DNA from 3 places in the Erwinia persicina genome. Region 2 is predicted to be linked to each of the others. Evidence: predicted binding sites of a transcription regulator. Region 2 holds the regulator's gene; each other region holds the start of a gene.

What was found. Region 2 encodes CRP, which controls carbon source genes, mostly activating them, when cyclic AMP is high. Its sites were predicted from a motif close to ATGTGANNNNNNTCACAT; they were not measured.
Region 1: the regulator CRP is predicted to act here: its motif matches at 5,592-5,609, upstream of udp (uridine phosphorylase).
Region 3: the regulator CRP is predicted to act here: its motif matches at 8,684-8,701, upstream of cdd (cytidine deaminase).

The regions. Positions count from the first base shown of each region.
Region 1 is NZ_CP082141.1:4,389,028-4,399,101, forward strand. It holds gene ubiB (ubiquinone biosynthesis regulatory protein kinase UbiB) at 1-1,554, opposite strand, end outside; gene ubiJ (ubiquinone biosynthesis protein UbiJ) at 1,551-2,156, opposite strand; gene ubiE (bifunctional demethylmenaquinone methyltransferase/2-methoxy-6-polyprenyl-1,4-benzoquinol methylase UbiE) at 2,169-2,924, opposite strand; gene rmuC (DNA recombination protein RmuC) at 2,999-4,531, opposite strand; gene udp (uridine phosphorylase) at 4,708-5,469, opposite strand; gene K6L24_RS20280 (dienelactone hydrolase family protein) at 5,766-6,602, shown strand; gene metE (5-methyltetrahydropteroyltriglutamate--homocysteine S-methyltransferase) at 6,656-8,929, opposite strand; gene metR (HTH-type transcriptional regulator MetR) at 9,064-10,002, shown strand.
Region 2 is NZ_CP082141.1:354,929-365,002, forward strand. It holds gene tsgA (MFS transporter TsgA) at 1-1,135, opposite strand, end outside; gene ppiA (peptidylprolyl isomerase A) at 1,413-1,985, shown strand; gene K6L24_RS01530 (aminodeoxychorismate synthase component II) at 2,046-2,624, shown strand; gene argD (bifunctional acetylornithine/succinyldiaminopimelate transaminase) at 2,711-3,925, shown strand; gene K6L24_RS01540 (YccS/YhfK family putative transporter) at 4,002-6,083, opposite strand; gene crp (cAMP-activated global transcriptional regulator CRP) at 6,141-6,773, opposite strand; gene K6L24_RS01550 (OsmC family protein) at 7,141-7,548, shown strand; gene K6L24_RS01555 (amidohydrolase) at 7,796-8,974, shown strand; gene K6L24_RS01560 (phosphoribulokinase) at 8,991-9,860, opposite strand; gene K6L24_RS01565 (YheU family protein) at 9,926-10,074, opposite strand, start outside.
Region 3 is NZ_CP082141.1:1,603,539-1,613,612, forward strand. It holds gene mglA (galactose/methyl galactoside ABC transporter ATP-binding protein MglA) at 1-1,173, shown strand, start outside; gene mglC (galactose/methyl galactoside ABC transporter permease MglC) at 1,193-2,203, shown strand; gene K6L24_RS22375 (colicin-like pore-forming protein) at 2,886-4,031, shown strand; gene cui (colicin immunity protein Cui) at 4,046-4,582, opposite strand; gene sanA (outer membrane permeability protein SanA) at 5,055-5,768, opposite strand; gene K6L24_RS07255 (NAD-dependent malic enzyme) at 5,913-7,610, opposite strand; gene cdd (cytidine deaminase) at 7,738-8,628, opposite strand; gene K6L24_RS07265 (CidB/LrgB family autolysis modulator) at 8,755-9,447, opposite strand; gene K6L24_RS07270 (CidA/LrgA family protein) at 9,440-9,835, opposite strand; partial or broken gene metG (methionine--tRNA ligase) at 9,950-10,074, opposite strand, start outside.

The sequences.
Region 1 (10,074 bases), 630 kb from region 2:
CGACAGCAGGATTGCCGTCCCACTGAGCAACAATGTTGCGCCGACACCGAAGAGATAACGTGACTGATGCTGCTTAGCCCGCTCCCCTTTCAGATCGTTCGCCAGCCGGTCAACGCTGTGTCGCAAATGCTTGTGCTGACGCAGGCTGTCATAAAACAGCTCAGGCAGCTCAGGCAATTTTTCCGCCCAGAATGGCGCTTTTTCTTTCAGTGCCCGCACAATGGCAGGGATACCGACCTGATCTTTAATCCAGTCTTCAAGGAACGGTTTTGCCGTCTTCCACAAATCCAGCTGTGGATAGAGCTGGCGACCGACGCCCTCAACATACAGCAGCGTTTTTTGCAGCAAAACCAGCTGAGGCTGAACTTCCATATTAAAGCGACGTGCCGTATTGAACAGGTTGAGCAGCACATGCCCGAACGAAATCTCGGCCAGCGGTTTCTCAAAAATAGGTTCACACACGGTGCGTATTGCGAACTCGAAATCCTCCACATTGGTATCCGGCGGCACCCAGCCCGAATCAACGTGAAGCTCGGCGACTTTGCGGTAGTCGCGATTAAAGAAGGCAATGAAGTTTTCAGCCAGGTAGCGTTTATCTTCTTTGTTCAGTGACCCGACAATGCCGCAGTCGATGCCAATATATTGCGGATCTTCCGGGTGTTCATAGCTGACAAAAATGTTACCCGGGTGCATATCCGCATGGAAGAAGCTGTCACGGAACACCTGGGTAAAGAACACCTGCACACCGCGTTCAGCCAGCAGCTTCATATTGACACCGTGCTGTTCCAGCGTCACCACATCGGAAATGGGAATGCCGTAAATACGCTCCATCACCATCATGTTTTCCGTGCAGTAGTCGGAATACACTTCCGGCACGTAGAGCATGCGGCTGCTGTCAAAGTTACGTCGGAGCTGAATCGCATTCGCCGCTTCACGCAGCAGGTTCAGTTCATCAAGCAGTGTCTTTTCGTAATCCGCGACCACTTCCCGTGGGCGCAGACGTCGCCCGTCAGGCAGCAAACGCGGCACCCAGCGTGCCAGCCGATAAATCAGCCGCATATCCGCTTTTATCACCGGTAAAATGTCAGGGCGAATCACTTTGATCACCACTTCACGACCGTTTTCTTTCAGCGTGGCGGTATGAACCTGAGCGATAGAAGCGGAGGCCAGCGGGACGATATTAAAATCGTCGAACTGAGTTTCAATCGGCGCACCCAGTGACTGTTCGATCAGTTTAAGGGCTTTTTTACCGTCAAATGGCGCAACACGATCCTGCAACATGGCCAGTTGATCGGCGATCAGCGGCGGGAAAAGATCGCGCCGGGTCGACATCATCTGGCCAAACTTGATCCACACCGGCCCCAATTGCTCAAGCGCCAGGCGTAAACGCTCACCCAACGGCCTGTCTTTATGACGATTTGGCATCCAGAACAGGCATTTACGGCCGAACCGCAATGGCAGAGTGAGGCGTATTTTCGGGATCAGTTCATCCAGGCCATAGCTGAGGAAAACCCGAATAATCAGATAAAGACGGCGCAGTTCACCAAAGGTCATTTGGCCTCCAGCTGGTTAAGGCGAGCGTCCAGCGCATCCAGTGAACGCGACACGGCGTCCACTTCTTCAGCAAACCAGGCCAGTTCAAGCGAGCCCGGGGCCACACGCCACTCTTCGGTCAGCGTTTGCGACAGGTAGCTCTGTTTGCGCTGCACATCGCGGCGTACGGCATTAAAGCCGCGACGGGCAAACTGAGTGATGCCCTGAGCAGCGATATCACCGAGCCAGGGAGCAAGATACTCGGCAGGGTCGAGTTCCGCCAGGTCAAGAAGCGCGGAAAATTGCTGCACGACCTGGAGATCGCCGTCGACATCAAGCTCACCGCTGCGGATCAGCGAGGTCAGTTGCTGGCGGTCACGCAGTTTTGATAGCGTCGATAAGCGTGTTTTCACCGTACAGTCGGGCGTATCACCCCACTCACCTATCACATCAACCTGGTGTTCACTGAAAATAAAAATCAGGGGCTGCTTCAGCTCAGCCAGCAAAATGGCCAGGCTGCGCCCATTGAGACGTTGACGCGCCGCCTTAAGGCCACGATCGCGGTAGAGCAGATGATTAAGCGCGGTCTCCAGACTGGCAGTTAATAGCGGCGTTAATGTCATGCGTTTCCCTGCTTAAAACTTGAATCCGCGGTGCAAGGCAACGATGCCGCCCGTCAGATTGTGATACGTCGTATTTTCAAAGCCCACATCCATCATCATTTGCTTCAGGGTTTCCTGATCGGGATGCATACGGATGGATTCAGCCAGATAGCGATAGCTGCCGGCGTCTTTTGCTACCATCTCACCAATGCGCGGCAAAATGTGGAAGGAGTAAGCATCATAGGCTTTGCTTAATGGTTCGAACTGCGGCTTAGAGAACTCCAGTACCAGCAGACGGCCGCCTGGCTTAAGTACGCGGAACATCGAGGCCAGCGCTTTCTCTTTTTCAGTGACGTTACGCAGGCCAAAAGCAATGGTGATGCAGTCAAAGTAGTTATCAGGGAATGGCAGAGCTTCCGCATTCGCCTGAACATAATTCACATTACCGATAATGCCTTTGTTACGTAGTTTATCGCGGCCCACCTTCAGCATTGAACTGTTAATATCCGCCAGTACCACTTCACCGGTTTCGCCCACCAGACGCGAAAACTTGGCGGTTAGATCGCCCGTGCCACCCGCCAGGTCCAGAACGCGCTGCCCGCGGCGTACGCCGCTGGAATCAATGGTGAAACGCTTCCAGATGCGGTGAATACCGAATGACATCAGGTCATTCATCAGATCATATTTAGCCGCAACGGAATGGAAAACATCAGCCACCATATCGGCCTTTTCGTCTTTCGCGACCGTGCGATAGCCAAAGTGGGTAGTGTCCTTTGATTCATCTGCCATTTGTTTTGCCTGCTCTACAATCAAATATTAGCCAAGTGTACCAGAGTCACGAAGACCAGGCACTTGCCACACGTTTATTCATTGACGCGGCGAGTAAGTGCCTCCGGCGTCACCCCCGCCTCGTCAGCAGGCGGCGCGTCGTCGTCATCTTCCTCGTCATCAGCTTCAGGCAGCGCCTGCCCGACCAGCCGGGGATTGATCGGCCGTTTCACTTCAACGCCCATCTGACGGAACCCTTCGGTCTGGGCAATCAAATTCCCACGCCCTTCCGACAATTTTTTCATTGCCTGACGATAGCTATCCTGAGCCTTATCAAGGTTCTGACCGATAGCACTCATATCATCGACAAACAGACGCATTTTGTCATACAGTCTTGCGGCGCGATCGGCAATGCGCTGGGCATGGCGGCTCTGATGTTCATAACGCCACAGATTATTAATCGTGCGAAGCGCCACCAGCAGCGTGGTCGGGCTTACCAGCATGATATTCAGATTCAACGCCTCATTGATCAGCTCCGGCTGCCGATCGATGGCCAGCAGAAACGCCGGTTCAACCGGGATAAACATCAACACATAATCCAGTGAACGTAAACCGGGTAATTGTTGGTAATCTTTTCGACTCAGCAACCGTAGGTGCCCGCGTATTGCGGCAATATGCTCGCTAATGGCCAGTTCTCGTGCGGCGTCGTCCTCGCCGTTAAAATAGCGTTCGTAGGCGACCAGCGTCATTTTTGCATCGATCACCACATCCTTGCCCTGGGGCAGCCGCACAATCACATCCGGCTGCATCCGTCCTTTCTGTTCCAGCTGAATATTCACCTGGGTTTCATACTCATGGCCTTCCCGCAGCCCGGACGCTTCCAGTACCCGGCTGAGGATCACCTCCCCCCAGTTCCCCTGGGTTTTGTTATCCCCTTTCAGCGCTTTCGTCAGGTTTATCGCTTCCTGTGCCATCTGAGCATTGAGCTGTTGCAGGTTACGAATTTCATGCGCGAGGGTATGCCGCTCACGCGCCTCCTGACCAAAACCTTCCTGCACCTGGCGGCGGAAACCCTCCAGCTGTTCACGCAGCGGCGTGATCAGGCCGTGCAGGCTTTGCCGGTTTTGTTCATCCACCCGACGGCCGCTGTTTTCAAAGATACGGTTCGCCAGGTTTTCGAATTGCGCATTCAAACGCTGTTCGCTGTTAACTAACAGACGCTGCTTTTCTTCGGCTGCCATCCGCGTCTCTTCCAGCCGGATAGTGACTTCCCGCAGTTCGGCTTCCTGAGACGCATTAATTTCCAGCTGATTTCGCAACTCCCGGGTCAGTTGCTCCGCTTCCCCACGCCAGTGATCGAGCTGATGCAGCTTCTCGCCGGCTGCAGCAAGCGAACCGTGCAGCTGACGCAGCTCCTGTTCATTCTGTTTCTGCGTGTGGAGGTGAGCATCCAGTAACTGCTGCTGGCGCTGAAGCCCGGACTGAGCCTGTTCTGCCGCCTGCTGCTGCAGGCGACGTTCCGTTTCGGCCTTCGCCAGCTGTTGCTGGCTGCGGATCCCGGCGATCAGCCAGCCGGCCAGTAACCCGACCAGGCCAATCCCCGCACCGTAAATGATTGATGCATCCACCCTTCTTCTCCTGCTGAAACCCTGACAGGGGAAAAATAGAGGCGCACTGTATGAATGTCCAGATAAAAAGCAGCGATCTGGTCTGTAAAGGCAAAATTATCGGGGGGGATCGGAATTCAGAGGCAGGAAGATGGGAGAGTAAAGGCCGTGCCACAGCACGGCCAAAGCATAAGCTATCAGATCAGGCGACGTGCGGCCTCGACGACGATTTTAACGGCATCGCTTTCGGTACGTTTCATGGTTTCCGCATCAGGGATTTCCTGCTGGGTACGGTTCACAATCACCCCGGCCACCATCCCCGCACGCAGACCCTGACTGGCGCACATCGTCAGCAGCGTTGCGGATTCCATCTCGTAGTTTAGTACGCCCATCTGCTGCCACTCTTTCATTGAGTTCTGGAAGCGGCTTACCACGCGTCCGGAGAAGGTGTCATAGCGTTCCTGGCCCGGATAGAAGGTATCCGACGAGGCGGTGATACCAATATGGGTGGTGGCACCCGCCGCTTTCGCAGCCTCGACCAGCGCCGTGGTACAGGTAAAGTCGGCGACGGCCGGGAATTCCAGTGGCGCAAAGTGCAGGCTGGCCCCGTCGAGGCGAACGGAACCGGTGGTCACCAGCACGTCACCGACATTAATACCCGGCTGGATCGCACCGGTGGTCCCGACGCGCAGGAAAGTCCGAACGCCCAACTGCGCCAGCTCCTCCACCGCAATGGAGGTCGACGGGCCGCCGATGCCGGTAGAGCAGACGATAACCGGCGTACCAGACAGCTCAGCACGCCACGTGGTGAATTCACGGTGTGAGGCCAGGTGGACAGGATTGTCCATCAGAGCAGCAATTTTCTTCACGCGCTCCGGGTCACCCGGCACGATGGCCAGCGTGGCGCCCTGAAGGTCGGCTTTCGTTAAGCCAAGATGGAAAACGTCAGACTGTGCCATTTGAAACTCCTGTCACGGGAAGAGGGAAGAATGAACTTAAGACTACTGTAAGGAAATCCGTCGCACTTTTATGTGATAAGCGTCGACAATACAAATGAAAATTACATTTATTACATTGCTAATAGTGATCTAAATCACATCGCACAACCCAGCCTGACCGCTTTCACACGCCTGACCCTGTCGTTTCCCGTGATCTGATGATAAGAGATACCAGAGGTGATGTCTGACCCCGGCGCATTTCGGGCTATAGTTAAACCCTTAATGCCGATCGTATTTGTGCACGCATGGAGAGGATAATGAAAACCGACGATAACACGACGCAAGAACAGAACAACAACGGCTTCGCACCAGCCACACTTCCCACTGCCGCCACTACGATTACCACGGACAGCGCAGATATTCTTTCGGGTGAGACGTCAATTCCGACCCAGGGTGAGAACATGCCTGCCTTCCATGCGAAACCGCGTCATGCCGAAGGGCTGCTGCCGGTGGTGTTGGTGATTCAGGAGATCTTTGGGGTTCACGAACATATCCGTGATATCTGCCGTCGTCTGGCGGCTGAAGGTTACCTGGCGGTAGCGCCTGAACTCTATTTTCGTCAGGGCGACCCGGCGGACTATAACGATATTCCGACCTTGTTCAGTGAACTGGTGAGTCAGGTTCCGGATACTCAGGTGCTGGCCGATCTTGACCATGTTGCCAACTGGGCATCCCGCCATGGCGGTGATATGCGCAATATGGCCGCTACCGGCTTTTGCTGGGGGGGACGTATTACCTGGCTATATGCCGCACACAATCCCCAGCTTAAAGCGGCGGTGGCCTGGTACGGCAAGCTGGTGGGTGAAAAAACCATGAAACAGCAGAAACAGCCGGTCGATATCGCAGTGGATTTAAACTCCCCGGTGTTGGGGCTGTACGGCGGTAAAGACGACAGCATTCCGCAGGAGAGCGTGGAAACCATGCGTCAGGCTCTGCGGGCGGCCAATGCCACGGCGGAAATAATTGTTTATCCTGATGCCGGGCATGCCTTTAATGCCGACTATCGCCCGAGCTACCATGCCGAATCCGCTCAGGACGGCTGGCAGCGTATGCTGGCATGGTTTAAACAACATGGCGTTGCGCCAAAAGCGTAAAAAAAGGGGGCCCAAGGCCCCCTTAAAGACGACAATGACAACAACACAGAGAATTATGCGGTTTGCGCGTTGCGCAGGTTATGCGCCGCTTTCACCATGTTTTCCAGCGCCTGACGGGTTTCTTTCCAGCCGCGCGTTTTCAGGCCGCAATCCGGATTCACCCACAGCCGATCAGCAGGGATGCGCAGTGCGGCTTTCCTTAACAGCGCCTCCATCCACGCCACATCCGGCACGTTCGGTGAGTGAATATCGTAGACGCCGGGCCCGATTTCATTCGGATACTCAAATTCTTCAAACGACTCCAGCAGTTCCATATCCGAACGTGAGGTTTCGATGGTGATCACATCCGCATCCAGTGCCGCAATGGACTCCATGATGTCATTGAACTCGCAGTAACACATATGGGTGTGGATCTGGGTGTCATCCTTCGCCACGGCGGCGTTCAGGCGGAAAGCCTCTACTGCCCATGCCAGATAGGCAGCCCAGTCAGAACGGTGCAACGGTAAGCCTTCACGCAGGGCCGGTTCGTCGATCTGAATAATACCAATGCCGGCTTTTTCCAGATCCTGTACTTCATCACGCAACGCCAGCGCAATCTGTTTAGCAATGGTTTCCCGGGACACATCTTCGCGTGGGAACGACCAGCACAGAATGGTGACCGGGCCGGTCAGCATGCCTTTCACCGGTTTATCCGTCAGGGACTGTGCGTATTTCGCCCACTCAACGGTGATCGCGTCAGGACGGCTGATGTCACCAATAATCACCGGCGGTTTCACACAGCGGGAACCGTAACTTTGCACCCAGCCATTCTGGGTGAAGATGAACCCATCGAGGTTTTCACCAAAATACTCCACCATATCGTTACGCTCTGCCTCACCGTGAACCAGCACGTCCAGCCCCAGTCGCTCCTGCTCTGCTATCGCCTGCCTGATGTGTCCGGCGATCCCGGTACGATAGTGGCTGCCGTCCAGTCTTCCCTGTTTAAAATCAAGCCGCAGGCCGCGAATTTCAGTGGTTTGCGGAAAAGAACCAATGGTGGTGGTGGGCCAGGCTGGCAGCTGGAAACGCTGACGCTGGGCATGCGCACGTACCGGATAGGGGCTGTTGCGATGGCTGTCTCTGGCCGTAATCCCGGCCAGGCGCTGCCCCACTGCCACATTGTGTACGCGGGAGGAGTGCTGACGGGCACGGATCGGCGCGCTCCAGGCTTCCAGGGAGGCAGGATCCTTATGATTCAGGGCGTTGCTTAACAGCGACAGCTCGGCACACTTTTGCAGAGCAAACGCGAACCAGCTTTTCACTTCATCATCCAGACGAGTTTCGACGCTAAGATCAATGGGGCTGTGCAGCAGTGAGCAGGATGATCCGATCCACAGCTGTTTGCGCGTAGCCATCAGCGGCTGCAGGCGCTCAAACCAGCGGCTCAGGTCGGCACGCCAGACATTACGGCCGTTAATCACGCCAACGGAGAATACCCAGTCTGCCGGCACCGTGCGGTTCAGTACGGTGATGTCGTCTTGGCCGTGAACCAGATCAACATGCAGGCCCTGTACCGGCAGCGCGGTGATGGTGTCGAGGTTCTGGCCGATACGGTCAAAATAGGTGGTCAGCAGCAGTCGGGTCTGCCCCTGCAGGGCCGTATAAGCCGGTTTAAAGGCCGCCAGCCACTCAGAGGGCAACTCCAGTGCCAGCGCCGGTTCGTCGATCTGCACCCATTCAATCCCCCGTTGAGCCAGTTCGGCCAGCACCTGCTGGTAAACCGGCAGAATGTCTTTCAGCAGGCTCAGACGGTCAAACGCGACACCTTTCACCTTGCCCAGCCACAGGTAGGTCACCGGACCAAGCAAAACAGGTTTCACGTTATGCCCCAGCGCCAGCGCTTCATCGACTTCATCCAGCAACTGAGTCCAGGTCAGTCTGAACTGCTGGCCCTGAACAAACTCCGGAACCATGTAGTGATAGTTCGTGTTAAACCATTTGGTCATTTCTGCCGCCGCCGCCGGTTCGCCCGTCGGCGCACGGCCACGCCCGATCCGGAATAGCGTATCGAGGTCAACGGAGCCATCTTTATTCTGATGACGCGCCGGAACGTTACCCACCAGCAGGCTGGTGGTCAGAACATGATCGTACCAGGCAAAATCGCCCACTGGCAGCAGGTCAACGCCGGCGTCTTTCTGCTGTTGCCAGTGGCGCGCACGCAGTTCGCGGCCGGTGGCCAGCAGGTGTTCCCGGGAGCAGTTACCTGCCCAGTAGCTTTCCTGCGCTTTTTTCAGTTCGCGACGCAGACCAACGCGGGGGAATCCGAGAGTATGGGTAAGAATCGTCATCAGTGGTGCCTCGTTAGTAACCTTTGCTGAACCTGCTGGTGCATTTAGCCATCCAGATGTTTACACCGCTATAATGTGCAGGTACTGTATTATCCACAAGCGCAAAATATTCACCGTCGATGTGAAGGACTCTCATGATCGAACTTAAACACCTGCGGACATTGCAGGCCCTGCGAACGACAGGTTCGCTTGCCGCAGCAGCGGCTCAGCTGCATCAAACGCAGTCAGCGTTATCTCATCAGTTCAGTGACCTGGAGCAGCGTCTCGGTTTCCGGCTGTTTGTGCGTAAAAGCCAGCCTCTGCGTTTTACTCCTCAGGGCGAAATTTTGTTGCAGCTGGCGGAGCAGGTGTTGCCGCAGATCCAGCAGGCGCTGCAGGCCTGCCATGAACCTCACCAGACCACGCTGCGTATCGCGATTGAGTGCCATAGCTGTATCCAGTGGCTGACCCCCGCACTGAACAATTTCCGCCAGAGCTGGCCGCAGGTGGTGATGGATTTCAAATCAGGTGTCACGTTCGATCCGCAGCCTGCCCTTCAGCAGGGTGAACTCGATGTGGTACTGACATCGGATATTTTGCCGCGTAGCGGTCTGTTCTATGCGCCGATGTTTGATTTTGAGGTACGCCTGGTGCTGGCACCTGACCATCCCCTGGCACAGAAAGTCCATATTTCCCCCGAGGATCTGGCCCGTGAAGTGTTGCTAATCTATCCGGTACAGCGACAGCGTCTGGATATCTGGCGGCATTTTCTGCAGCCCGCTGGCGTCAGCCCGACGCTAAAAAGCGTGGATAATACGCTGCTGCTGATCCAGATGGTTTCAGCGCAGATGGGCATTGCCGCGCTGCCACACTGGGTGGTGGAGAGTTTCGAGCATCAGGGACTGGTGGTCACCAAAGCCTTAGGGGAAGGACTCTGGAGCCGACTGTACGCTGCAGTACGCGACGGCGAACAGCGCCAGCCGGTCGTGGAGGCCTTTATTCGTTCTGCCCGTCAGCACGCCTGCGATCATTTACCACGGGTGCGCGATGCCTCGCGTCCGGGTATTCCCCACCCGTACGTCAGCCCTTCGTAAGGCTTTGGCCGTCGGCGAAACGCTGGTGGAGAGGAGCGCCTCAGGTCAGCGCAATCCGCTAACGCAGATGCA
Region 2 (10,074 bases):
GCAGCAGACACATCACAAACACGACGGCGTAGAGGCCGTTTGCCGTGGCCAGCGCCGCGTGAGCGCCGCCTTTCTCGACGATAGGGCCGGTCACCACGAAGGTCAGCATGGTGCCTACGGTGCCGCAGGTCAGGATAAAGTTCACCAGTTTGGGTGAAGCCACTTTGGTCTGCAGCGACCCCAGGGTGATGATGGTGGTATAGATGGCACTGGAGAAGAAGCCCAGACTCATCATGATCCATTTCAGCATCGATGCATCACTGGACGTGATAAACCAGTACATCAGCGCAGTGGCTGCCAGCGCCAGCACGGTGAGAATACGCTGAGGATCGAAGAAGCGCAGGATGGCGCTGAAGGCCCACATGCCAATCATATAGGCTGTCCAGAAGTTACCGACCAGGCTACCGGCCTGACCGATATCCATGCCCATCGTTTTGGTCGCGTAGAGCGGCACCCAACCGATAAAACCGAGCTGGCCGAGGATATAACACAGTGCAGCCACCGACAGCAGGCCCACGCCGATCCCCCATTTCTCTTTGATGACCGGCTCGCCGCTGGTGGCTTTTTTACCCAGCACCGGGAACTCAAAGCACAGGGCCAGAATAAAGATCGCCACGTAAATCACACCGATGCAGGCATAGACCCAATACCACGGCAGAGCGCGCGCAAGGATAGCGGCAGCAATAATCGGGAAAATGGTACCGGCCATGCTGAAAAAGGAGTCAGTAAACAGCAGGCGCGAGCCACGCTGACGGCCTTCATACAGATGGGTGATCAGGAACGTACCAATGGACATGGTGATACCGCTCACCACCCCGAGGACAAACATACACAGAGAGAAGACGGTCAGGCTGTGGCTGTTCATCAGCCCCAGAACGGCCAGCACCATCAGCACGAAGCCGAAGATCAGCTGGCGTTTGAGGGGGACGATTTCCATCAGCCAGGCGTTAAGAAACACCGCCAGCAGGATGCCGGCATTCAGGAAGGTAAAGGTATTGCTCATCTGAGCGACGGGCAGCTGGAAGTAGGCCGCAATATTCTCCAGAACCATACCGGTAACGATAACCACTGCACCGGTCAGCGCATAGGAGAAGAAGCTGATCCAGGTAAGCCCGATTCGATCGCGATTTGTCATAGTGGAAACCTGTTTGAAAGAGATGTTCACCGGGCGGAATGCCCGTGCCAGACAGGAGGAGTTTAACGATATTCGTGATCTGCATAAATCTTTACTGAAACTAATATTTTCATATTTCATTCATATCGTGATCATAGTCACTATTTTTCGACGCTCAGTAACGTTTGCTTTCATAACGTTGCCGCGTAAATAAAGGTAAAACGCTGGCGCGCTGGTAAGTGCCTCTTTACAATCACCGTTGGTTATATGGTTTGTCGCACTCAGTAAGGAATCTTTCATGTTGAAACGTACGTTAACCGCGGTGGCGACCGTTCTGGCACTGTCTTCGATCTCTGCCTCCGCCATGGCTGCGAAGGGGGATACGCATGTGCTGCTGACCACTTCTGCGGGTAATATTGAACTGGAACTGAACAACCAGAAAGCACCGGTGTCGGTGAATAATTTTGTGGATTACGTGAACAGTGGTTTTTACAACAACACGATTTTTCATCGCGTGATCCCAGGCTTTATGTTGCAGGGTGGCGGTTTTACCGCTGATATGCAGCAGAAGCAGCCTAAACCGCCGATTAAAAATGAAGCGGATAATGGCCTGCTGAATAAACGCGGTACCATTTCAATGGCGCGTACTGCTGATAAGGACAGTGCCACCAGCCAGTTCTTTATCAACGTGGCAGATAATGCCTTCCTCGATCACGGTCAGCGTGACTTTGGCTATGCCGTTTTCGGTAAAGTCGTTAAAGGCATGGACGTTGCCGATAAGATTGGCCAGGTACAGACCAAAGATGTCGGGCCTTACCAGAATGTTCCGGTGACCCCGGTGGTGATCCTCTCTGCGAAAGTGCTGCCATAATTCTTTCACTGGCCACTCTGTCAGGATCGCCCGCAGGCGGTCCTGGTATCAGGACCTCCCATGCTGCTTCTGATCGACAACTACGACTCCTTCACCTGGAACCTCTACCAGTATTTTTCTGAGCTGGGGGCCGAGGTATGCGTTCACCGTAATGATGAGATCACCCTTGATGAGATCGCCGCGCTGGCCCCTCAGCATCTGGTGATCTCGCCCGGGCCCTGCACTCCTGATGACGCCGGCATCTCGCTGGACGTCATCCGTCATTTCGCTGGTCACATTCCCCTTCTGGGGGTTTGCCTCGGGCATCAGGCCATTGCACAGGTACTCGGCGGGCGGGTGGTGCGCGCGCGTAAAGTGATGCACGGTAAGACGTCGCTGATTGAACACCGAGATGAGGGCGTGTTTGCCGGGCTGAATCATCCGCTGACGGTGACCCGCTATCACTCGCTGATTGTTGAAGCTGACAGCCTGCCTGAAGAATGTGAAGTCACCGCATGGACGATGGATGATCGCGGCCAGCCCGATGAGATCATGGGGTTCAGGCACCGCACACTGCCGCTGGAAGGGGTACAGTTCCATCCGGAAAGCATCCTGAGTGAACAGGGACATCAACTGCTGGCTAATTTCCTCAAACGTTGATTATCGGTTGCCTTTATTTGATTTTTTATGCATATTTTATGACTATATTTTCATGGCGCGAAAAAGCATAAATGGCGAGGTAGTGAATGACGGCGGAAAAAATGGCGGTAACACGCGCGACGTTTGACGAGGTGATTTTGCCTGTTTATGCACCAGCACAGTTTGTGCCGGTGAAAGGCAAAGGCAGCCGCGTGTGGGATCAGCAGGGCAAAGAGTACATTGACTTCTCCGGCGGCATTGCGGTGACGGCGCTGGGGCACTGCCATCCGGCGTTGGTGGAGGCGTTAAAAAGCCAGGGAGAAACCCTGTGGCATACCAGTAATGTCTTCACCAATGAGCCAGCACTGCGCCTGGCGAGCAAGCTGATACAGGCCACTTTTGCCGAGCGTGTCTTTTTCGCGAACTCCGGTGCTGAAGCTAACGAAGCCGCGTTTAAGCTGGCGCGTTACTATGCCACCAAACGCCACAGTCCGTTTAAAAGCAAGATTATTGCTTTCCATAATGCTTTTCACGGCCGCACGCTGTTTACGGTTTCCGTTGGCGGCCAGCCGAAATACTCTGATGGCTTCGGGCCCAAACCTGCTGATATCGTCCACGTGCCGTTTAACGACCTGGCTGCCGTGAAAGCGGTTATCGACGATCATACTTGCGCTATTGTGGTGGAGCCGATTCAGGGCGAAGGCGGCGTGATGCCGGCGACGCAGGAATTTATGCAGGGTCTGCGTCAGCTGTGTGATGAGCATCATGCGCTGCTGGTGCTGGATGAAGTACAGAGTGGTATGGGCCGCAGCGGCAGGCTGTTCGCCCATGAGCATTATGGTGTTCAGCCAGATATTCTGACCACGGCCAAAGCACTGGGCGGCGGTTTCCCGGTCAGCGCGATGCTGACGACCAACGAGATTGCCTCTGTCATGGCGCCGGGTGTTCATGGCACCACCTACGGTGGCAACCCGCTGGCCTGTGCCGTGGCTGAAGCGGCACTGGATATCATCAATACGCCGGCAGTGCTCAACGGTGTGGAAGAGCGTCGTCAGCTGTTTGTTGATGCGCTGGCGTCGCTGGATGCCCGCTTCGATCTGTTCAGCGATATCCGTGGCAAAGGCCTGCTGATTGGCGCGGCACTGAAACCGCAGCACGCAGGTAAAGCACGTGACCTGCTGAATGCCGCGGCAGAGGCGGGTGTGATGGTGCTGGTGGCCGGAACCGATGTGATGCGCTTTGCGCCGTCGCTGGTGATTGAACCGACCGACATTGTTGAAGGCATGGCCCGATTCGCGACGGCCGTCGAAAACGTGTTATAGGGAACGCTTTTTTCCGGTCGTCCCGTGCTGATAAAGCCCGGGGAGGTTGGGGATGAGGCGGAAAAAACAGCGGCACTCACGTCTTCGATTTACGCAGATGGCGTGACAGCCAGCGGCCATGATGTGGGCGCTGGCTCCAGGTGAGTGATGAGATGGTATGCATCACGCTGAGATGGCCAAGGATGCGTCTAACATGCCGCTCCATGATGGTTACCGGGCCCTGGTGGAAATCCTCCGGCGCATCCAGGACATTACTGCCTGAATCGGGCCCGTCGTATTCCAGACGCTGCTGGCAGCGCTGCAGGGCAATTTCACAGGACTGCAGATAGCGCTCTGCCAGCGTGGGCGTCAGCATGGTGTGTTCACGCGCCAGAATGGTCATGGCGTTAATGTGCTCCACAATAAACTGGCTGTGCGTGACCCACAGCTGCATATCGGACAGGTAACTGGAGTTAAAGCCGGGCTCCTGCATCGCCTGATGCAGGGAGTTAAACAGCGCATTGTGCGCCTGATTGACCCGCATTCGCTGGTAAGCCAGTTTCACGGCATCCTGTTCGTTTCCCAGCAGCATCTGTAATGCCTCCTGATAGGTCTCCAGCGCATCGTGCGCATTCTGCCGCATCAACCCACTTTGCCACTGTGGCCATAACCAGATCATGCCGCCAAAGGCGATCAGGCAGCCCATCAGTGTGTCCAGCAGCCTCGGCAGCAGGAACTGCGCGCCATTCAGAGCGAGCAACTGTAACGAGTAAACCGCGGTGACGGTGAAGCCCACCGTGGCCCAGCCATAGAATTTGCGGATAAACAGATAGCTCACCAGCGTAATGATCAGCATGACCAGTAGCACCCAGGACTCTGGTGCATGAAGACCCAGCGTGGCGGCAGCGATGATCAGCCCGGCCAGCGTTCCCAGTGCTCTGTGCTGAATACGCACCCGGGTGGCGCTGTAACCATTAAGGCTGACAAACATTACCGTCATCAGGATCCAGTAAGGCTTCGGCAGGTTGAAGAACAGCGCCAGGGAACTGGCAAAGGTGAGCATGACCGCATAGCGTGCAGCGGTGCGCAGGGCTGAGGATTTCAGCGACAGGTAGCTCTTCAGCGCCGGAAGCAGAGGAAGGCGACGCTGGCGGTCGGCCATCAGGTCACGGCGGTACAGCGGACGCTGAGTGCGCAGCACACGTGCGATGCGGCTGAAGTGGTAATAACAAAAGTGGCCGACGGGGTTGTCCGGGTGCTGACGAGCGATCTTTTCCAGTGCCTGAAGAGGCTTATCCATTGTAAAGCGCTCAGGATAACGATGATAAAGAATATCATCGGCCAGTACCCGCAGTCTGGCGGCAATGGTCTGTGCGTTCCAGCGGATCACCGCTTCGGCATGGCTTTTTTCCACCAGCTTTTGCACTTCTTCCGGCTGATGCAGGCTGACCGCAATATGTTCCTGCAGATCAAGCGCCACCTGGAATGCACGTGTCAGACGCTGGTAGTGGCTGTCCCGATTGGCGGACAACATATGCATCTGCTGATAGCAGGTGTTAATCAGATCGACGGCTTTCTGCTGGCGCGCCAGCAGTGGGGGCAGGGCAGTCTGTGGATCGGTAAGTCGGGTCAGCAGAGTGTATTTAGCTTCACAGTAGTCAGCCAGTTCGCGATACAGCAGGCTGAGGGTTTCACGCATCGGCTGCTCTTTCCACAGCCAGAACCAGAACCAGTTAAATGCCCCGTACCAGACGGTCCCCAAAATATATAACAGCGGCGGTTGCCACAACGGCATCCGCCCCGCCAGGCTGAGCGTGAAGATGGCGGCTATTAACGAAGCCGGCAGCAGGCGGCCATGAAGGGGGCTAATCTCACCCGTGACGCCCAGCACTAAGGCCATGATCAGCAGAATAACCGGCAACGGCACGCCCTCTAACCCGGCGTACTGGATCAGGAAGCTGCTGGAGGCGAACAGACACCCGCCGACGATGAGGCGTTTAAAGAAGCGTTTGTGGGGGGTATCCAGACCGGCGTTATTACAGCAGGCGGGCACTAAGGAGAAAAGCAGTCCGTTTTGCAGGTTGCCCAGCATCCAGCCGATCGCCACGGGTAAACACAGCACCAGCGTTTGTCTGAGCGCATAGTTAACTTCCGGGTGATAGATAATTCTCCGCCACATGAGCCACACCAAATAAAAACGGCGCGACAGGGCGTCGCGCCGTGGGTTCAGAGCCGGTTAACGTGTGCCGTATACAACGATGGTTTTACCATGTGCCGAGATCAGGTTCTGATCTTCCAGCATTTTCAGAATACGGCCTACGGTTTCACGGGAGCAGCCGACAATCTGGCCGATCTCCTGACGGGTGATTTTAATTTGCATGCCGTCCGGGTGCGTCATGGCATCGGGCTGTTTGGCCAGATTCAGTAACGTCTGGGCAATGCGTCCGGTGACATCCAGGAAAGCTAAATTACCCACTTTCTCTGACGTAACCTGCAGTCGACTCGCCATCTGTGAAGAGAGACGCATCAGAATGTCAGGATTCACCTGAATCAGCTGACGGAATTTTTTGTAAGAGATTTCAGCCACTTCACAGGCTGTTTTCGCACGTACCCATGCACTGCGTTCCTGACCTTCTTCAAAGAGGCCCAGTTCGCCAATAAAGTCGCCCTGGTTGAGGTAAGAGAGGATCATCTCTTTGCCTTCTTCATCCTTGATTAACACCGCTACAGAACCTTTAACGATGTAATAGAGGGTTTCCGCCTTTTCACCCTGATGTATCAGCGTGCTTTTGGATGGATATTTGTGAATATGGCAATGTGACAGGAACCATTCGAGTGTAGGGTCTGTTTGCGGTTTGCCGAGAACCATTCGCTGTTATCCTCTGTTTGTAATCGTGCCTAAATATACCCTCTATTCTGCGGGGGAGAAGTGCGTTACCGCTAACCTGCCGCGCGAAATATTTTAGGATATCAGGGGATGAGTCCCTGTCAGGCGTTGAAATATTCAAGCGTTCCCATAGGAATTATACGGGCCTCTGTTAAGAGCATGGCTCGTGCTGTCGTCCCGTTTTACTGTGCATTGTCTTGCCAGTAAATAATTGCAGCTTTGTTTGTAGCACAGCTTTACAAGGCTGTCTTCTGTTGTCTCGCTTCAGCATAGTTGGAAAAAGGCAGCGTTGCCGTTTTTATTGACACAGCGTACTCTGCGGTAACTGAATGAAATCGAGGATTTTGTTATGCAGGCACGTGTTAAATGGGTTGAAGGGCTGACATTTTTGGGAGAATCCTCATCGGGTCATCAGGTGTTGATGGACGGTAACTCCGGGGATAAAGCACCCAGCCCGATGGAGATGGTGCTGATGGCCGCCGGAGGCTGTAGCGCCATTGATGTGGTTTCTATTTTACAAAAAGGCCGTCATGACGTGGCTGATTGCGAAGTGAAGCTCACGTCGGAGCGCCGTGAAGATGCTCCGCGAATCTTCACGCACATTAATCTGCATTTTATTGTCAGCGGCAAAGCGCTGGGTGATAAAGCCGTCTCACGCGCCGTCGACCTTTCCGCAGAGAAATACTGTTCGGTGGCCATTATGTTGGGGCAGGGTGTCAAAATGAGTCACAGCTACGAGGTCATTGACCTCGCCTGACAGCATGTGACTGATGTCTGCGCGAGGGGCGTACAGTTCCCTCGCGTCACTCTTTTCCTCCCGCCATCTTCGCCAGCGGCACATCATGCTGAGCACGTCATCACGCGCATTTCACGCCACAGTCTGGTGAGGTGAGCGCAGTATATTTCATCCTGTTTACTGTCCTTCACGCTGATTTACCGGCGCAGTGACCGAAGGTCTGAATACTCCGGCCTGTCGTTCTATCGTTTCAACTAATCACGGAGTGATGATGAATACCAAGACGTTAATTCAGGATGTCACCGCAAAAGTGTTGCATTGGCGGCGTCATATCCACGCCCACCCGGAACTCTCTTTTCATGAACAGGGCACGGCCGACTATGTCGCTGCTGAACTGGAAAAGTTTGGTCCTCTGGCTATCAGCCGGCCCACCCCCAACAGTGTGCTGGCTGAACTTTCAGGCCCACACAGCGGGGAATGCATTGCTCTGCGGGCCGATATGGATGCCCTGCCCATTGAAGAGCTGAATCAGGAGCCGTTTACCTCGCGTCATCGCGGCGTGATGCATGCCTGCGGGCACGATGCGCATACGGCGATGCTGATGGGGGCTGCCTGGGTGTTATGCCAGCAGCAGGCGCAGATGGCAGGGAAGGTGCGATTCATCTTTCAGCATGCGGAAGAAGTGCCACCGGGGGGGGCCAGTGAGCTGGTAAAGCTCGGCGTGCTGGACGGAGTATCACAGATTTATGGTTTACACGTGTTTCCCACCCTGCCAACGGGGACGGTGGCGGTGAAAGAGGGCGTCTTCAGTGCCGCCTGTGACAATTTTGACCTGGTGTTACAGGGAAAGGGGGCGCATGCGGCGATGCCGCAGCAGAGTACGGACCCGCTGGTGTTGGGCGCGAGTGTGGTCGGGGCGTTGCAGCAAATCGTATCACGCCGGCTGGACGCGAACGATGGCGCGGTACTGACGGTGGCCAGCTTCCAGTGCGGGGACAGTTACAACGTTATCCCTGACAAAGCCCATCTGCGCGGTACGTTACGCACGCTCAGCCCCCACAACCGCAGTACGATCCCGCGCATGATGTCACAGCTGCTGGACGGGATGACGCAGGGGGTGGGGGCCAGCTATGTGCTTAAATGGACGCCCGGGTACACCACCGGCGTGAATCATCCGGATGCCTGCCGTATCGCGCGAGAGACCGTTATCGCCACCCAGGGAGAGAAGGCATTGCAGGTGATGACGACCCCGATGTTTGGCTGCGAGGATTTTTCTGCCTATCAACAGGTGATACCGGGCTGCTTCCTGTGGGTGGGATCGGGGGATCAGGAGAAAGGCACCTGCTGGGGATTACATAATCCCCATTTTCGCCTTGATGAAGATGTGTTGAGTATCGGCGTCAGCCTGCACGTCGGCTTTATTCACCGTCTGCTGATGAAAGCGTAACGCCGTCCCCAGGGGGTCAGCCGATCTTTTTGCCTTCGATAAGGTTCCGGACCAGCGGCCCCATAATCAGCTCCATGGCCAGCCCCATTTTACCGCCCGGCACCACCAGGGTTTTAATATGGGAGATAAACGACCCCTGTATCATCGACAGCAGATAGGGAAAGTCGATGTTCTCCAGCCCCTGGAAGTGGATCACCACAAAGCTTTCGTCCAGTGACGGGATGCCACGTGCGGCAAACGGGTTTGAAGTATCTACCGTCGGCACGCGCTGAAAGTTGATATGGGTGCGTGAGAACTGCGGGGTAATGAAATTGATGTAGTCCTCCATGGAACGTACGACCGAATCCATGACTGCCTCACGGGAATGACCCCGCTCGCCGGTATCCCTGACCAGCTTCTGAATCCACTCCAGGTTAACAATTGGTACGACGCCAACCAGCAGGTCGACTTTCTCGGCGACATTATGCTGTGGAGTCATCACGCCACCGTGCAGCCCTTCATAAAAAAGAACATCAGTGGGCTCCGGAAGCGGCTGCCAGGGGGTAAAGGTACCCGGCACCTGGTTCCACGGTACGGCTTCATCATAGGTGTGCAAATACTTGCGCGACTGGCCTTTTCCGCTGCGGCCATATTCGCTGAAGGTTTCTTCCAGCAGGCCGAAGTCATTGGCCTCCGGGCCAAAATAACTGATGTGTTTCCCCATATCGCGCGCCTTACGGATCGCCATATCCATCTCCGGGCGGGTGAAACGGTGAAAACTGTCCCCTTCGACCTCGGCGGCACGCAGATTAAGCTGCTGAAAAATCTTCCTGAAGGCCAGGCTGGTGGTGGTGGTTCCTGCCCCGCTGGAGCCGGTGACGGCGATAACCGGATGTTTGGCTGACATGACGAACAACTCCCTTCGATAGGTCGGACGGACGGATCATTGTTAACATGTTTCGCCCGCTAAAGTCATCTCTGCTCATCGCGAAACTGGCCGCGCGGCATGATGTTGATGGATTCATGCAGCTCAGACCACACCAGCACCACGTCGCCGCTGTTAAGCTGACGGCGGACATCCTCCACTTTCTGTTTTAACGATCGTTCCTGTTCGCCATAGT
Region 3 (10,074 bases), 1.2 Mb from region 2:
AAAGGCTTTTTCGTCGATCAGGAGAAAATGTATCGCGATACCAAAGCGATCTTCGACGAGCTGGATATTGATATTGATCCACGAGATAAAGTGATTTCACTGTCTGTTTCTCAAATGCAGATGATTGAAATTGCCAAAGCGTTTTCTTATAACGCAAAAATCGTGATTATGGATGAGCCGACTTCCTCCCTGACAGAAAAAGAAGTCAACCATCTGTTTACGATTATTCGTAAGCTGAAGGATCGCGGCTGCGGGATTATTTATATTTCGCATAAAATGGAAGAGATTTTCCAGCTGTGTGATGAAATTACTATCCTGCGCGACGGTCAGTGGATTGCCACTCAGCCCCTGGAAGGGCTGGATATGGACAAGATCATTGCCATGATGGTAGGGCGTTCGCTGAACCAGCGCTTCCCGGATAAGAGCAACGTGCCGGGCGAGACGATCCTGGAAGTGCGTAATCTCACCTCCCTGCGTCAGCCTTCTATCCGCGATATTTCCTTCGATCTGCGCAAGGGTGAAATTCTCGGGATTGCAGGCCTGGTCGGTGCCAAGCGTACTGATATTGTGGAAACCTTATTTGGTATTCGCGAAAAGTCAGGGGGCACCATTAAGCTGCACGGCAAGGCGATTAATAACCACAGCGCTAATGAAGCAATAAACCACGGTTTTGCGCTGGTGACGGAAGAGCGTCGTTCCACCGGGATTTATGCCTACCTGGATATTGGTTTCAATTCACTGATTTCCAATATCAGTAAATATAAGAACAGCATTGGCCTGCTGGATAACAGCCGGATGAAGAGTGATACCCAGTGGGTAATTGACTCTATGCGGGTTAAAACGCCGGGACATCATACGTCGATTGGTTCCTTATCCGGCGGTAACCAGCAGAAGGTGATTATCGGTCGCTGGTTATTAACTCAGCCAGAAATATTGATGCTCGACGAACCGACGCGCGGTATTGACGTTGGGGCGAAATTTGAAATCTATCAGTTGATTTCAGAACTGGCGAAGAAGGGTAAGGGCATTATTATTATCTCTTCTGAAATGCCAGAGTTATTGGGCGTTACCGATCGTATTCTGGTAATGAGTAATGGCCTGGTAGCAGGCATTGTCGAAACGAAGACAACCACGCAAAACGAAATATTGCGTTTGGCATCGTTGCACCTTTAATGATGTAAGGGCTGTTACTATGAAAGCAGTGAATAAGAAAAGTGCACTCACCTGGCTGAAAGAGGGTGGGATTTATGTGGTGCTGATGGTATTACTGGCCATCATTATTATCCAGGATCCGACGTTCTTAAGTTTAATGAACCTGAGTAATATCCTGACGCAATCCTCGGTGCGTGTGATTATCGCCCTGGGCGTTGCCGGTCTGATTGTCACCCAGGGAACCGACCTGTCAGCCGGACGTCAGGTTGGTCTGGCTGCGGTGGTCGCCGCGACGCTGTTGCAGGCGATGGATAATGCTAACAAGGTGTTCCCACACCTGGAAACGCTGCCCATTGCGGTGGTTATCGGCATTGTCTGCGCCATCGGTGCGCTGATTGGCTTGATCAACGGTGTGATTATTGCCTACCTGAAGGTGACGCCGTTTATCACCACGCTGGGCACCATGATCATCGTTTACGGCGTTAACTCACTGTATTACGACTTCGTTGGGGCTTCCCCGGTGGCAGGCTTCGATGAGAAGTTTTCTACCTTTGCTCAGGGCTTCCTGCGTCTGGGTGATTTCAAACTGTCGTACATTACTTTTTACGCGATTATCGCCATCTTTGTGGTGTGGATCCTGTGGAATAAAACCCGCTTCGGTAAGAACATTTTTGCCATCGGCGGCAACCCGGAAGCCGCGCGCGTGTCTGGCGTTAACGTGCCGTGGAACCTGATTCTGGTCTATGCCCTGTCCGGCGTGTTCTACGCCTTCGGCGGCATGCTGGAAGCCGGACGCATCGGTTCTGCTACCAACAACCTTGGCTTTATGTATGAGCTGGATGCGATTGCGGCCTGTGTCGTCGGCGGTGTGTCGTTCGCCGGTGGAGTAGGAACGGTGGCAGGCGTGGTGACCGGGGTGATTATCTTCACCGTCATCAACTACGGTCTGACCTATATCGGCGTGAACCCTTACTGGCAGTACATTATCAAGGGCGGCATCATCATCTTCGCCGTGGCGCTGGACTCCCTGAAGTACGCGCGTAAGAAGTAATGTGCGAAAGACGTGGGCGATTCCTGGCGAATTGCCTGCGTTTTTTCACTACTGGCTGCTGGAATATGCCACGGCTTATCGAACTATCCAGACCGCGGACTCGCCGTAAATACATCCCTGTAGGCTCGTGTTTGCGCATCCCTGCGCTCAACGGTCCGCTAACCTGGATAGTCCCGATTGCCTGCAGGCTACTTTATGGCTGCAAGATAAAATAACGCGCCTATAGGGGCAAAGATCGTGTAGGGGCCGGCCGCTTTTTGGGTCGGCCCTTTTTATTTCAGTGACAGGCTCACAATCCATACACCGGATTTAACGATTCTTCCCCCGTAATTAACAGGAACATCAGGGCTTAATGTCGCTTTATTTATTTTAACAATACTAATCAGGATATGTGTTGGGTTTTTAGAGCACTATGGATGCATTACAAAATATTGAGTCCGGAAAATACCCAATAAGTTGGTTAAAAGACATGTTGTTATGGGGGAGCTGAATTTCGCTAATCCGTCCTCACCTGATATCGTCAAATAAACATATGTTCCTTCCTTCCAGATTGACGTTTTTATAATTAATTTGTAGCATGCAAATACTGTATGTCCATACAGTTTCACTGGTGATGAATATTGATTAAAAACGGTGAGCTTTCATTATCGCTATCAAAGCGCAAGGAAATAAGGAACATATCATGGCGGGATTTAATTATGGTGGCCAGGGCGATGGGACGGGATGGAGTTCTGAAAAAGGTAGCGGCCCAGCGCCGGGTGGCGGTGGCAGTGGCAATGGGGGCAGTGGTTCAACAGGAGGTAACAATGGCGCTAATGGCTCATATGGCCCGGCGGTATCTAAAGCCGTGGGGAACTCATTAGCACGATCGCTGGGTCTTAACCCCGGCGATTTCACCGGGTATTATACGGATGAAAGGGGCTATGTTATGGGTATAACCCCGCTTGTCGGTGGTGATGCCTTTGGCGTTAATCTTGGACCAGCACCCACGGATGCCCCTAAAGCGAATGGTATTCCAAATGGTTTTATCCCTAAGGGTAAGAACTTCGGTGGTTTTGTCACTTTTAAAGGCGATCTGTCAGATGCACGTATCGCTGAGCTGAATAAGATTATTCAGCAGAATGCGCACTTTGCTAATATGAACCAGTCCGGAGAACGTATTTCTCATGCGCGCCTTGTCACCCGGCAGGCAAAGGCTGAGATCGAGTTAATCAATAAAGCGCGTAATAACCAGGCGAGCGATGCGTTAACCAAAGCCAGCGAGCTAATCTCTGATATGGGGGAGAAGCTTAGCGCATTCGCAGGCGCTAAGTATAAAACTGTGGCGGATGATATTGCCAACAGCATCAAGAATTTCCAGGGCAAAAATATCCGTGGCTATAACGATGCGATGAATTCGCTCAACAAAGTGTTAAGCAATCCCTCGTTAAAAATCAGCGCCGGGGATAAAGCAGCGCTATCCAACGCAATGGCACAGGTCAATGCCAACGACATGGCCAGTAAGTTGGGTAATCTGTCTAAGGGATTTAAGGTGGCTGGTTTGGCGCAAAAGGTCAGCAGCGCCTTAGAAAAGGGAGCTTATGGCTTTAAAACCGGTGACTGGGGGCCGCTGATGCTGGAGGTGGAGTCATGGGTGGTCAGTGGTTTGGTGGCTTCTCTGGCAGCGCCACTGATTGGCGCTATCTTAACCCTTTTCTTCGCCAGTGCGGGTCTTCCGACCACCGCCATTGTCGCCGGTTCCATACTGGCGGCAGGTATCATCGCCGCCGCCATTGATGGTGCGCTGGTTGATAAACTTAACAATGCTATCATCAGTCCTGCTCATTAAATAATACGCGGGCGCTAACTGCGCCCTTTTAACATTGCGCGTAAAATGCCAATCCATCCTATTAGTGATAATGATCCAACTAAAAATAGCCCGGAAAAAACCAGCATAAAATACAGCATCATAAAAAAGTCGCTGTGAGATATTAATTTTTGGAATTTGAATTCTTTTGTTAATTCATGGTTGCAGTAGGATTGGTAATATGTTATTGACGCAATTAAAGCAAGCATAAAGAGACCGGCAAAAATAGATTTTAAGATATGAGGATTATCTTTTGGGATGGTGTATTTGAATGTTATGATAATGCTAATAAAGGAAAAGAATGGATAAAATTTCAAGTAAATATCCATTACTTTACTCATCAGCGGGTTGTGTGCTGATGTCATTCCTGGCCAGTCACGCGTCAAATCTGCGATAGTGATAAAAATTTTCATATCAGGATTTAACGTTAACAGGATAAAGATAACGATAAACGGGATTAATCCAATAAATAAAATTAAAAAAATATATTTTGAGATTTGCTGTCCGTTTCTGATGCTTTCATCTTGGGTCATATAGCCTCCTGCTAATGGTAATTTCCAGTCTTTTTTTACAGTATACTCACGATCGGTCCTTGTTCAAGGATGATGATGTCGCGATTGACCGCAAGCTACATCATGGCCATTGAATCAAAAAATCCCGTCCTGTTTGCTATAGGTTAATTTTCTAATAAAAAACTTTACGCAGTTCTTTATTTGGAAAGACGATCTGAAAATAAATGAAAGTTGCTGCAACGGGCGACCGAAAAAGAAGGTCAACCCCGGGAAGGGTGCAGAAGATCATGTTGGGGCCGACCGCTTTTTGGGTCGGCCCTTTTTATTGCTTTAAACTCACCGCAACGGTAATGCTGAAGGGCGAACGGGGATATCAGGATAAGCGGACCGTCGAGCACAGGGATGTGCGAGCACGAGCCTACAGGGAAGTATTTACGGCGAGTCCGCGTTACGGATATCCCTGAAAGCCATATACCGACCTGAAGCCACAATTTTATTTCTTCTGCTGGATCTCCAGCAGCTGCTCTGGCGTCACGGCCGGGTAACTCTGTGCATCTTCAGGCACTTCATATCGGGCCGGAATAGGCACCAGCGGGCCGAGAAAACGGGGTTCCCGTTTCATGATATACAGATCGGCCAGCGCACCCAGCCGGGCACCCACCTCACGCATCCGTACGCTCCACATATTTTTGGGCGAAGGCACCGCGTAACACTGGGCCTGGATGCCCATATGCAGAGCAATAAACAGCGCGCGTTCACAGTGGAAGCGTTGGGTGATAATAATGAAATCATTGGTATCAAATACCTTGCGGGTGCGCACTATCGAGTCGAGGGTACGGAACCCGGCATAATCGAGCACGATATCCGACGGGTCGACCCCGGCGGCGATCAGGTCGCGGCGCATAGTCATCGGTTCGTTATAGCTTTGTTGGGCGTTATCGCCAGACAGCAGCAGATAATTGACCTTACCGCTGTTGTAAGCGTTAATCGCACCCTGCATCCGGTAGAGGTAATACTGGTTAATCACACCGGTACGGTAATACTTAGCCGTACCCAGCACTACGCCAACCTGACGGTGGGGCAGCGCCTTCATATCATCGTAAATATAGGGGGCCGTTTTCCAGCTGATCCAGCGGTCAAGCCCAAGCGCGGTCAGAACCACCAGGGTGATGATGATAATCAGACCATAAGTCAGGCGTTTCAACATGCTGAACGGTGCTCGGGTTGCCAGGGAGAAGTGGTTTCAAGGCTACTTGAGCCGGAGGAGTGAAGCAAGTAACAGTGTGTTGAATGGGCTTTTTTCACCCAAAACCTGCCCGACGCCCAGTGATGGGCGCCGGGAGGCCAGCCGTCAGATGGAAGTGCGACGGTAGTTACGATACTGTGGCAGCCAGAAGTTAGCGGCGATGGCTTTAGAGAGCACATCTTCGGACGTGACGACCGCGACGCCAGCCAGCTGGGCCGCCTTACCAACCGCCATGGCGATCAGTTTTGACACGCCCTGAATATCTTTCACTTCAGGCAGTACCGGGCCGGTACCGTCATTGGCCAGTGGTGAGCAGTCTGCCAGCGCACGACTGGCGGCCATCAGCATACTGTCCGTCACGCGGGTTGCGCCGGAGGCAATAACCCCAAGGCCAATGCCCGGGAAGATATAGGAGTTGTTGCACTGGGCAATTGGATAGATTTTGTCTTTCCAGCTGACCGGAGAGAACGGGCTGCCCGTGGCGACCAGTGCATTACCATCGGTCCACGCCATGATGTCCTGTGGGGTCGCTTCCACACGGGAGGTTGGGTTTGACAGCGGCATGATGATCGGGCGCGCACAGTGCTTATGCATTTCACGGACGATCTCTTCGCTGAACAGGCCCGGCTGCCCCGATACGCCGATCATGATGTTTGGCTGCACATTGCGCACCACATCGAGCAGCGAGAGGGAATCACTGCTGCTGTCCCAACCGGCCAGGCTTTCGCTTTTCTGCACCAGTCGGCTCTGGAAATTCAGCAGGTTGGGCAGCTTGTCCGTCAGCAGGCCGAAACGGTCAACCATGAAGACGCGCGCACGGGCTTCTTCGTCGCTCAGGCCTTCTGATTTCATCTGGGCGATGATTTGTTCGGCAATTCCACACCCGGCAGAACCCGCCCCGAGGAAGACCACTTTCTGCTCGCACAGCTTGCTGCCGGCAGCGCGGCTGGCGGCAATCAGCGTACCCAGCGTCACCGCCGCCGTACCCTGAATATCGTCGTTAAAGCAGCAGACTTCATCACGGTAGCGCTCTAGCAGGGGCATCGCATTTTTCTGGGCGAAGTCTTCGAACTGCAGCAGCACGTTAGGCCAGCGGCTCTTGACGGCGTGGATAAAGTCATTGACGAAGCTGTCGTACTCTTCGCCAGTGATACGCGGATGACGCCAGCCCATATACAGCGGGTCATTCAGCAACTGCTGGTTATTGGTGCCCACGTCCAGCACCACCGGCAGGGTGTATGCCGGGCTGATGCCGCCACAGGCGGTGTAAAGAGACAGTTTACCGATGGGGATACCCATACCGCCGATCCCCTGGTCTCCCAGACCGAGGATGCGCTCACCGTCGGTGACCACAATCACCTTCACATTCTGTTTGGTGGCGTTCTGCAGCATGTCTTCAATGTTGGCGCGGTTCGGATAAGAGATAAACAGGCCGCGCGCGCGACGATAAATTTCTGAGAAGTGCTCACAGGCGGCACCCACCGTTGGGGTGTAGATGATCGGCATCATCTCTTCCAGATGATTGTCGAGCAGGCGGTAAAACAGCGTTTCGTTGGTGTCCTGGATGTTGCGCAGGTAAACGTGCTTGTCGTTATTGTTTTTGAAGTCCTGGAACTGACGCCACGCCCGCTCTGCCTGCTCCTCAATGCTCTCGACGGTTTCCGGCAGCAGACCATTCAGGTTGAAGTCGTTACGCTCTTCAATGGAGAACGCGCTGCCTTTATTCAGAAGGGGAAATTCCAGCAAGATGGGCCCAGCATAAGGGATGTATAGCGGTCGTTTACTTTCGTATTCGAGTTCCATGCAATTCATACTCTATTAGGATCGGGATGGTGTGGGGCCAATCCTAAAATAATTCATCTGAAAGTACAGCTTTTGTTAACACGCAATAACAAAAGCTGCGATCTTTCTCGAATTACAACGGCTTTTCTTACGACTTCACCAGGGGGAGGGTGCTGAATTGCGTGCATCCCAGCGCGGCCAGCGTGGCAGCGGTGGCGCTTTGCTGACTCAGTAAGGCATCCGGCGCTTCGGCCAGAACGGCACGCTGAATAGTGCTTAATGGGCGGCCACTAAGATTAAGCAGGTTCAGCGCCCCCTGCAACGGCGGCAGGCTCGGGTTGAAGGCGGCATTTTCTGCATAGCTCCCGGCAAAGAGGGCACCGTCAGTGGTTTGCAGCGCCACACCGCTCCACGCTTTACTGTAGGGCGCGTGGCTACGGCTGGCAGCAGCCACAGCAGCCTGATCGACGGCATCTCCGCTGGCGACAAAGCCGTGGTCAATCTTATCCATCAGCAGGGTGGTGATCGCCAGGTCGCGCGGTCCGAAGGAGTCAGGCAGATAGTGACCTAACGTGGCCGCTGCGCGGCCGGGCAGTTCAATGGTCAGCCCGGTGCCGCTGTTCAGCTCATTCATAAACTGACGGCAGTGGCCGCATGGCGTGTAGTTAACGGTAATACTTTCCAGCGCGCTTTCCCCCCTGAGCCAGGCGTGCGTCACGGCGCTCTGCTCGGCGTGCACGGTCTGCTGCATGGTCGCCCCGGCAAACTCCATGTTGGCACCAAACCACAGCGTGCCACTTTTGCCGCGTGCTATCGCGCCCACTTTAAAGTCGGATAGCGTCGCTACCGCACAGGCGGCCGCCAGCGGTAGCAGGGCGAAGGCCAGTTCGCTGTCGCTGTAATTGCAGTGGTTTTTCAGCGCCTGTGCCTGGCTGGCGGTGATAAATCCGGCAAAATCGTCTGCGGATAAAACCGGCTGCAACGCGCTCTGTAACAGGGTAGGTAGGGTGGCAAATGCCTGCTGATAACGTGGGTGCATAGTGGGGCCTCTTTCGCTGGATGCAGCCCATGGTAGCGGGCCGGCAGCCAGTTATATGTGATCTGTGTCTCTCTATCAATGTAATAAATGAAATTGATCAGCAAAATGCGAGACTTATCGCAAGTTTTAGCCCCAGAGCGCCATCAGCAACGGAAAAATGAACGGTGCCAGCAGTGAGGTAATGATGCCGCACAGCACCAGCGCCAGCGAGCTGAATGCTCCCTCCTGATAGTCGATTTCAGCAGCGCGCGCGGTGCCCAGCGCATGAGAGGCATTACCGATGGCCAGGCCGCGTGCCGATTTACTGCGCACCCGTAACAGGTTGAGCAGCATATGGCCAAACACCGCACCCAGCACGCCCGCCAGCAGCACGCAAATGGCGCTGATGGCCGGAATCCCCCCCAGCGTGCCTGAGACCGCCATGGCAATCGGCGTGGTCACCGACTTGGGCAGCAGGGTGGCGGCAATCTGCGGCGTGGCACCCAGCCACAGCGCAATGGCCGTACCCGACACCATCGCCGTTATGCTGCCAACGAAGCAGACGCTGATAATGGACCGCCAGCGTGAACGGATCTGATGCATCTGCTCGTACAGCGGCAACGCCAGCGCCACCACCGCCGGTTGCAGCAGATCGTTCAGCAGGGCGCTGCCCTGGAAATAGCGGGTGTAGGGCATCTGTAACAGCAGCAGAAGCGGAATGATCACCGCCATGGCAATCAGCAGTGGGTTAACAATCGACATTTTTACCCTGGCCGCCAGTTTACGCGCGCCCAGAAACACCAGTACGGTCAGCGGCAGCGACCACCAGATATCACTCATCCTGTGCTCCTGTACGCCGCTGGTGGCGGTCGTTAAGACGCTGCGACATCAGCCCGATGGTCACCAGTACGATCAGCGTGCTGACGACGCAGGAGATAACAATCGGGCCAAACTGGGCGGTGAGAATATCCATGTCGTTCATCACGCCAACGCTAATCGGCACGAACAGCAGCGCCATATAGCGGATCAGCAGGTGACAACCGGGCTTGACCCAGTGAACCGGCAGCAGCTGCGAGGCCAGGAGAGCAAACAACATCAGCATGCCGAGAATACTGCCGGGGATGGCCACCGGTAGCAGGGCAGAAAGTCCGCGCCCGGCATACAGGCACAGATAGATAATGAGAAAAGCGCGGAGATAGTGCCATAGCGTAACGAGGGCGGTATGCATTCAGTGTCCTGAACAGTAGGGGGCGACCCTTTTACCGGCCGCCCCGTGCAGATGACTGACATCTTAACAACGGGTTGACCGGTACAGAAGGTCAACCCCTACACAGCATGAGGGTTACTTCACTTGCTGGCCCGGCTGGGCGCCGCTGTCAGGGCTGAGCAGGAAGATATCTGTTCCGCCGGGACCGGCTGCCATGACCATACCTTCGGAGAGGCCAAAGCGCATTTTACGCGGAGCCA